One region of the Cedecea sp. NFIX57 genome, then DNA from elsewhere that is predicted to be linked to it. Evidence: predicted binding sites of a transcription regulator. Region 1 holds the regulator's gene; the other holds the start of a gene.
What was found. Region 1 encodes LexA, which represses DNA repair genes until DNA is damaged. Its sites were predicted from a motif close to TNCTGTATGTACATACAGNA; they were not measured.

Region 2: a site for LexA is predicted at 2,278-2,297, ahead of rmuC (DNA recombination protein RmuC). Genes of this name have one in related genera too.

Annotation. Positions count from the first base shown of each region.
Region 1 is NZ_FXAS01000011.1:40,021-44,384, reverse strand. Features, by position in the region: gene zur (zinc uptake transcriptional repressor Zur) at 1-336, shown strand, start outside; gene B9Y90_RS11310 (CsbD family protein) at 408-617, opposite strand; gene dinF (MATE family efflux transporter DinF) at 853-2,187, opposite strand; gene lexA (transcriptional repressor LexA) at 2,265-2,873, opposite strand; gene B9Y90_RS11295 (diacylglycerol kinase) at 2,983-3,351, opposite strand; gene plsB (glycerol-3-phosphate 1-O-acyltransferase PlsB) at 3,483-4,364, shown strand, end outside.
Region 2 is NZ_FXAS01000025.1:6,214-10,577, reverse strand. Features, by position in the region: gene metE (5-methyltetrahydropteroyltriglutamate--homocysteine S-methyltransferase) at 1-316, shown strand, start outside; gene B9Y90_RS18975 (dienelactone hydrolase family protein) at 354-1,181, opposite strand; gene udp (uridine phosphorylase) at 1,436-2,197, shown strand; gene rmuC (DNA recombination protein RmuC) at 2,339-3,772, shown strand; gene ubiE (bifunctional demethylmenaquinone methyltransferase/2-methoxy-6-polyprenyl-1,4-benzoquinol methylase UbiE) at 3,864-4,364, shown strand, end outside.

The DNA of each region.
Region 1 (4,364 bases):
CCTCCAACGGTTTATCGCGCGCTGGATTTTCTGCTAGAGCAAGGTTTTGTTCACCGTGTGGAATCCAACAACAGTTACGTACTGTGTAATTTTATCGATCATCCAACCCACTCTTCCGCCATGTTTATCTGCGACAGATGCGGAGCGGTAAAAGAGCAAGCGGCTCAGGGTGTGGAAGATATTATGCAGAAACTGGCATCCAAAATGGGATTTACCCTGCGCCATAACGTGATTGAAGCTCACGGATTGTGTGCGGATTGCTCGGAAGTGGAAGCCTGTAGCCACCACGACGCCTGCAATCACGATCATTCAGTGCAGCCAAAGAAAAAGCGTTAAGAGGGAGTGGTACGTCCTTGTACCCGGGCAGGATTGGTCTTACTGAGTAGCACATTTGAGGGGCCGCCAGGTTACCAGCGGTATTTGCTCCCGGACTCCCAGTCCTTCACTTCTTTCTCTGCCTGGTCTTTGGCGTAGCCGTAGCGTTCCTGGATTTTACCCACCAGCTGGTCACGCTTCCCTTCGATGACGGTCATATCGTCATCGGTCAGCTTACCCCATTTCTCTTTGATCGTACCTTTGAACTGCTTCCAGTTACCGCCGATTTCGTCCTTATTCATCGTCATCTCCTCATCGTTCGGTTTAGGTTTGTGCATCCGGGCTGCAGGATGCTGACTTTCTGGAGCACACCCACTGTCTGCTGGATGTAAAGGTAATTGTAGACAAGGATTCTGAGTTAAATTTAAAACTCAGAATCTTTAACCATCATTAAAAGCGATGACATGCTAATTCCTCGCCTTAAAAAAGAGAAATCAGCACGATAGAAGATGGGTTAACGAGCGTCAGGCAGCGCGATCAATGGCTGCCCGATGCAGCGAACCAGGTGTTATTGCGCCAGTGGCGTCGCCAGATGACGCCAAGCGACAGGCCGCGCAAGGCTAAAAACACCGCCAGCGACAGCCACAGGGCGTGGTTGCCCCACAAAGGCAGCGTAAGCATCGTCACGCCAAAACCCAATGCCGCAACCGCCATGCTGTTTCGCATTTCGGCACCCCGTGTCGCGCCGATAAACATGCCATCCAGCAGGTAGCACCAAACGCCCACTACCGGCAAAATAACCTGCCAGGCAAGATAATGGTTTGCCAGAACACGAAGCTCCGGCAGAGAGGTAAGCAGGGCAACAATTTGCTCCCCGGCAAAGGCATAAATAGCGGCAAACGCTATCGCAACCAGCCCCGCCTGCCTGCACGCAGCCCCCCAAACCTCGAGCAACTGCCCACGGTTACGCGCCCCGTAAGCCTGCCCTGAATGGGCCTCCACGGCGTAAGCAAAGCCATCGAGCGCATAGGCGGTGAAGGTCAGCAGCGTCATCAGTACGGCGTTAACGGCGACAATTTCACTGCCAAGACGCGCACCAAAAATGGTGATAGAAGCAAAGCAGATTTGCAGCAGCAGCGAACGCAGCATGATGTCGCGATTAAGCGCCAGCAGCTTACGCAAATCCCCCTGCCAGGCCGTTTTAAGACGAGCCCAACTGATGCCCCGCAGCTTCATCACTTTGCGCACCATCACTAGGCCGATGATAAACGTGGCATATTCGGACACCGCCGTGGCCAGCGCCGCCCCCTGCACGTTCATGTGCAGCCCCATCACCAGCCAGAGATCGAGCACGATATTAATCAGGTTGCCGACGACCAACAGAATGACCGGCGCTCGCGCATACTGAACGCCCAGCAGCCAGCCTAACAGCACGAGGTTAGCCAGCGATGCGGGGGCGCTCAGCCAGCGGATTTCCAGGAAGCGCCTTGCCTGATACAGCACCTCGTCATTGCCGCCAACAACGTGCAGCGCAAGGTTGATCAGTGGATAACGCAGGACCACGATAGCCAGCCCGGCTATCAGCGCCAGCATCAGGGGTTGAACCAGCGCGCGCGCCAGTCGCTGCGGATCGTTCGCGCCAAACGCCTGTGCCGTTAACCCGGTGGTGCTCATGCGCAGAAAAAGCAGCAGCATAAAGAGGAAACTGGTCGCCGTGGCACCGATAGCGACCCCGCCGAGATAGGTTGGGCTATCAAGATGGCCAATGACCGCGGTATCGACCAGGCCCAGTAACGGCACGGTAATGTTGGAAAAAATCATCGGCAGCGCAAGCCGCCACAGCGCACCATCCGTTGACGAAAAGAATCGCATGGGAATGATCCAGAGGATAATAGAGGGGAATTTAAAGCAGGTGGCACGGCATATTTACCGCACCACCGGAAGAGGCGTTACAGCCATTCACCGTTGCGGATAACCCCGACGGCCAGGCCTTCAATGCTAAAACTCTGCTCGCGAAGATCGACCACAATAGGCTGGAATTCGCTGTTTTCCGGCAGCAGGTGCACGGTGTTACCCTGCTTTTTCAGGCGTTTTACGGTCACTTCATCGTCGATACGCGCGACAACGACCTGGCCATTACGTACGTCCTGAGTTTTGTGTACCGCTAATAAATCACCGTCCATGATGCCGATATCTTTCATCGACATGCCGCTGACGCGCAGCAGGAAATCGGCATTCGGTTTGAACAGAGAAGGGTCAACCTGGTAGTGGCCTTCGATGTGCTGCTGCGCCAGCAGCGGCTCACCGGCTGCAACACGGCCCACCAGCGGCAGGCCATTTTCTTCTTCAACCAGCAGACGAATGCCGCGTGATGCGCCAGAAACAATCTCAATGGCACCTTTACGTGCCAGCGCTTTCAGATGCTCTTCCGCGGCGTTTGGAGAACGGAACCCCAGACGTTGTGCAATTTCGGCGCGCGTAGGTGGCATGCCGGTCTGGTTGATATGATCCCGAATGAGATCAAACACCTCTTGCTGCCTGGTAGTTAGTGCTTTCATTCCGCCCCCTGGGTGTTTATACAGTCATGCTGTGAGTATATACAGCCCCGGGCGATTTTGAAACCACAAATTAAGCAAAAAACCAGCGACTTAAACTATTCTGGAAGAGCTATCGCAAATGTGACCAAAGCAAGGTGGCCCAGGTCGCAACCGCAAGGATAATCGCTATCAATACGGCGGCTGAACCCATATCTTTGGCTCGCCCTGAAAGCTCGTGGTACTCGGTGCCAACACGGTCAACCAGTGCTTCAATGGCGCTGTTGAGGATTTCGACAATCATCACCAAAACCACCGAGCCAATCAGTAAAATACGCGTGATGGGGTCCACATCCAGCCAGCAGGCGATGGCGATAGCGATAACCGCAGCCACGCCCTCCTGACGAAAGGCAGCTTCGTTGATCCAGGCCGCACGGAGCCCCTTCCATGAGTAGCCTGCAGCCTTAATAATGCGGGTGATGCCGGTGGTATTATTCGCCATTCAAGGAAACCTTTTTAAAGATTGAGCATCAATGCTCATTGAGTCTAAATCGCAGCGCCACAGAAATTCCCCAGAGTTTCTGATATCCTTGCGGCGCATTTGCATTATTAACCTGAGGCTTTACATCATTTATGTCAGGCTGGCCAAGAATTTACTACAAATTACTGAATTTACCATTAAGCGTTCTGGTAAAGAGCAAGTCTATTCCGGCGGATCCACAAACCGAACTCGGTCTGGACCCTTCACGCCCCATCATGTACGTCCTGCCCTACAATTCTAAGGCAGACTTACTGACGCTGCGTGCCCAATGTCTGGATCACGATCTGCCCGACCCGCTGGAACCTCTGGAAATTGACGGCGTACTGCTGCCGCGCTACGTGTTTATCCACGGCGGGCCGCGCGTCTTCACCTATTACACGCCAAAAGAAGAGTCGGTAAAACTGTTCCACGATTATCTGGATCTGCACCGCAGCAATCCCGATCTCGATGTGCAGATGGTGCCGGTTTCCGTGATGTTCGGCCGCTCGCCAGGGCGTGAAAAAGGGGAAATCAATCCGCCTTTACGCACGCTGAACGGCGTCCAGAAATTCTTTGCGGTTTCCTGGCTGGGTCGCGATAGCTTCGTGCGTTTCTCACCGCCCGTTTCGCTTCGCCGTATGGCAACCGAACACGGCACGGACAAGATTATCGCCCAAAAACTGGCTCGCGTGGCGCGCACTCACTTTGCCCGCCAGCGTCTGGCCGCCGTTGGCCCGCGCCTGCCGGTTCGCCAGGATCTCTTTAACAAGCTGCTGGCGTCAAAAGCGATTGCCCGCGCGGTAGAAGATGAAGCCCGCAGCAAGAAGATCTCCCATGAGAAAGCGCAGCAAAACGCCGTTGCCCTGATGGAAGAGATTGCCGCCAACTTCTCCTACGAAGCTGTACGTCTGACGGACCGCGTTTTAGGCTTAACCTGGAACCGCCTCTATCAGGGCATTAACGTGCATAACGCCGAGCGCGTGCGCCAGCTTGCC
Region 2 (4,364 bases), on a different contig from region 1:
CATCATGGACTCCATTGCGGCGCTGGATGCGGACGTGATCACCATCGAAACTTCCCGTTCCGATATGGATCTGCTGGAGGCGTTTAAAGAGTTCGAGTACCCGAATGAAATCGGGCCGGGGGTATACGACATCCACTCTCCAAACGTTCCGGATGTGCAATGGATTGAAGCCCTGCTCAAGAAAGCGGCGGAATCCGTTCCGGCAGAGCGCTTGTGGGTTAACCCTGACTGCGGCCTGAAAACCCGTGGCTGGCCGGAAACCCGTGCGGCGCTGGCAAACATGGTACAAGCGGCTCAGAATCTGCGCACTGCTTGATGCTAAGAGTAAAGGGGGCTTTTCGCCCCCTTTCTTATTACTTCCTCACGCCATAGCGTTTAAACCACGCCAGCATTCTTTCCCAACCATCTTTGGCCGACTCTTCATGGTAGCTCGGGCGATAATCTGCGTTAAAAGCATGCCCGGCTTCCGGGTAAACAATGATTTCCGCATTGGCATTGGCCGCTCTTAGTGCCTGGCGCATGGTCTCAACGCTTTCCTGAGAGATCCCGGTATCCTGGCCACCATACAGGCCTAGCACTGGCGCATTAAGATTGACGGCGATATCTACCGGGTGGTGATGAGAGTTCAACGTCTTTTCACCTGTCAGCTTGCCGTACCAGGCGACGGCCGCTTTGAGCTGTGGATTGTGTGCCGCATAAAGCCAGGCGATTCGCCCGCCCCAGCAAAAACCGGTGACCATCAGGCGGTGCGCGTCGCCGCCGTTGCGTGAAGCCCAACTTGCCACATGGTCAAGATCGCCCAGCACCTGGTTGTCCGGTACTTTTGAGACCAGGCCGCTTAACAACGTGGGAATATCGGCGAAGTCACCCGGTTCGCCCTGGCGAAAATAGAGCTCCGGGGCAATGGCCAGGTAGCCTTCAAGCGCCAGCCGGCGACAGAGATCGCGGATATGTTCGTGTACGCCAAAAATCTCCTGAATGACAATAACGACCGGCAGCGGGCCATCGGCATTTTTGGGCCTGGCGTGGTAAGCCGGCATATTGTCGCCCTGGCTTGGAATTGACGTTTCCCCAGAAAGAATAGCGTCGTCCGGCGTTAGCAAAGCGGTGGGGGCGATGGGTGAGGCCGCCGGTGCGAAACCTTCGCCCGGTGTGTTATGTGTTGTTTGCTTTTGTTTCATGGTTTTCTCCGAACCAGCATTAGCGCAGTGTGATAACTATAGCCAGGATTAGTAGCAAATCTGGCGGGCAAAAAACGCCGTCAAAGTTCAAAAAATAGCCCGATCGACACTTAATTGTGATGCTGATCGCATATGAGCATACAAATAATGTAATTTGTTTCATTCAAAGTGAGCGTCATCACGAAATTATGCTCAGGGGTTCTGTAAAGTGTCGCTTTGCTTCTCCTGAAACCTACTCAACAGAGGAGTCTGTTATGTCCAAGTCTGATGTTTTCCATCTCGGCCTCACTAAAAATGACCTGCAAGGGGCTACGCTTGCCATCGTCCCAGGCGATCCTGAGCGTGTGGAAAAAATCGCCGCGCTGATGGACAAGCCGGTTAAGCTGGCTTCCCACCGTGAATTCACTTCCTGGCGCGCCGAACTCGACGGCAAGCCGGTTATCATCTGTTCTACCGGTATCGGCGGCCCATCGACCTCTATTGCTGTTGAAGAACTGGCGCAGCTTGGCATCCGTACTTTCCTGCGCGTCGGGACGACCGGGGCGATTCAGCCGAACATCAACGTGGGCGATGTGCTTGTGACCACCGCCTCCGTTCGCCTTGATGGTGCCAGCCTGCACTTCGCGCCTATGGAATACCCGGCTGTGGCAGACTTCGCATGTACCACTGCGCTGGTTGAAGCGGCAAAAGCCGTGGGCGCAACGACGCACATCGGCGTGACCGCATCCTCCGACACCTTCTACCCTGGGCAGGAGCGTTACGACACGCTGTCCGGCCGCGTAGTTAGCCGCTTCAAAGGCTCAATGAAAGAGTGGCAGGAAATGGGCGTGATGAACTATGAAATGGAATCCGCCACGCTGCTGACCATGTGTTCAAGCCAGGGCCTGCGTGCGGGTATGGTTGCTGGAGTAATCGTGAACCGTACTCAGCAAGAGATCCCTAATGCGGAAACCATGAAGAAAACGGAAAGCCACGCGGTGAAAATCGTGGTCGAGGCGGCGCGTCGCCTGCTGTAGTTTTGCTTTTCCGTTCATAAGGCCGGCGCTCGCCGGCTTTTTTTATGCTTTGCGCACTCCCTTCCGGAAAATCCCTTTTCATCTGGACATTTATACAGCAGAATTTTATTTTGCCGATGTTGATATCGTTTTGGGGGATGCATGGATATTTCACTGTTGTTTGGGCTGGGCATCGGGCTGGTGGGCTTGCTGACCGGCTGGCTTATCGCCAGTCTGCGTGCGGCACAGCGGCTGTCGGCTTTACATGAAGAACAGCGTGAAATCTACGGTGAGCTTACAGCCGCGCGGCAGGAGCTTCAGCAAAACCAGCACTGGCGGGAAGAGTGCGACCAGCTTAACCGTGAAGTCCGCACCCAAATGGAAATTAACAGCGGGCAGGAAGCAGATATCCGTGAATTAACCACATTGCTGGAGCAAACGCGGCTCAATGCTGAAGACAAGCACCGTCAAATGCTCAATAGCGAGCAGCGCCTGAATGAGCAGTTTGAGAATCTGGCCCACCGTATTTTTGAGCAAAGCGGGCGCAAAGTTGAAGAGCAGAACCGCCAAAGCCTGAACATGTTGCTCTCTCCACTTCGTGAGCAGCTCGATGGTTTCCGTCGCCAGGTCCAGGAAAGTTTTGGTCAGGAGGCCCGTGAACGCCATACGCTGACGCACGAAATCCGTAACCTGCAGCAGCTCAATGCACAAATGGCGCAAGAGGCGCTCAATCTCACCAAAGCGCTAAAGGGCGACAACAAAACCCAGGGTAACTGGGGGGAAGTGGTGTTAACTCGGGTACTGGAAGCTTCTGGCCTGCGTGAAGGCCATGAGTATCAGACTCAGGTGAATATCCAGCTCGAAAATAACAGCCGCATGCAGCCGGATGTTATCGTTCGCCTGCCGCAGGGCAAAGACGTTGTTATTGATGCAAAAATGACGCTGGTGGCCTACGAGCGTTACTTCAATGGTGAAGATGAACTCACGCGTGAAAGTGCGCTGAATGAACACATCGCCGCTATCCGCAGCCATATTCGCCTTCTGGGCCGTAAGGATTACCAGCAACTGCCGGGGTTGCGTTCCCTGGACTACGTGTTGATGTTTATTCCCGTTGAGCCCGCTTTCCTGCTGGCTATCGACAGACAGCCTGAACTGATTAGCGAAGCGCTGAAAAATAACATTATGCTGGTGAGCCCGACGACGCTGCTGGTGGCGTTGCGCACGATTGCTAACCTGTGGCGCTATGAACATCAAAGCCGTAATGCCCAACAAATCGCCGACAGGGCGGGGCGACTGTACGATAAAATGCGCCTGTTCGTGGATGATATGTCTGCCATTGGGCAAAGCCTCGATAAGGCCCAGGACAACTATCGGCAGGCGATGAAAAAGCTTTCGTCCGGGCGTGGGAATATCCTGGTTCAGGCTGATGCGTTTCGCGGGCTTGGCGTAGAAGTCAAACGTGAGATGAATCCAGATCTGGTTGAACGCGCTCGTCAGGAAGATGAGGATGATTCGGCGCGACTGGGCCATGAGGGCGAAGAACCTGAGGCTGAATTCGATGCTTTGTCTTCATTGCGCACAGGTGAAGAGCGTTAAACTGAGGCTGAGTAGCACGGTTGAATCATAGGGCTTTCGCGCCCATTCTGTTACACTTCCCGAACATTTTCTTGATTAAGCAGGCATTGAGATGGTTGATGAATCCCAGGAGTCCGGATCCCAGGAAACAACGCACTTTGGCTTCCGTACCGTAGCTAAAGAGCAAAAGGTCGATATGGTGGCGAACGTGTTCCACTCTGTTGCGGCGAAATACGACGTAATGAACGACCTGATGTCTTTTGGTATCCACAGGTTGTGGAAACGCTACACGATAGATTGTAGCGGTGTGCGTCGTGGCCAGCGCGTGCTGGATCTTGCGGGCGGTACGGGCGATCTGACGGCGAAATTTTCTCGTCTGGTCGGTGAGACCGGTGAAGTCGTATTGGCCGATATTAACGATTCGATGCTGAAAATGGGGCGTGAAAAGCTGCGCAATATCGGCATTGTGGGGAACGTCAGATACGTGCAGGCTAACGCCGAAGCGCTGCCATTCCCGGACAACACCTTTGACTGCATCACCATCTCCTTTGGCCTGCGTAACGTCACGGATAAAGACGCTGCATTGCGCTCTATGTTCCGCGTGCTCAAACCC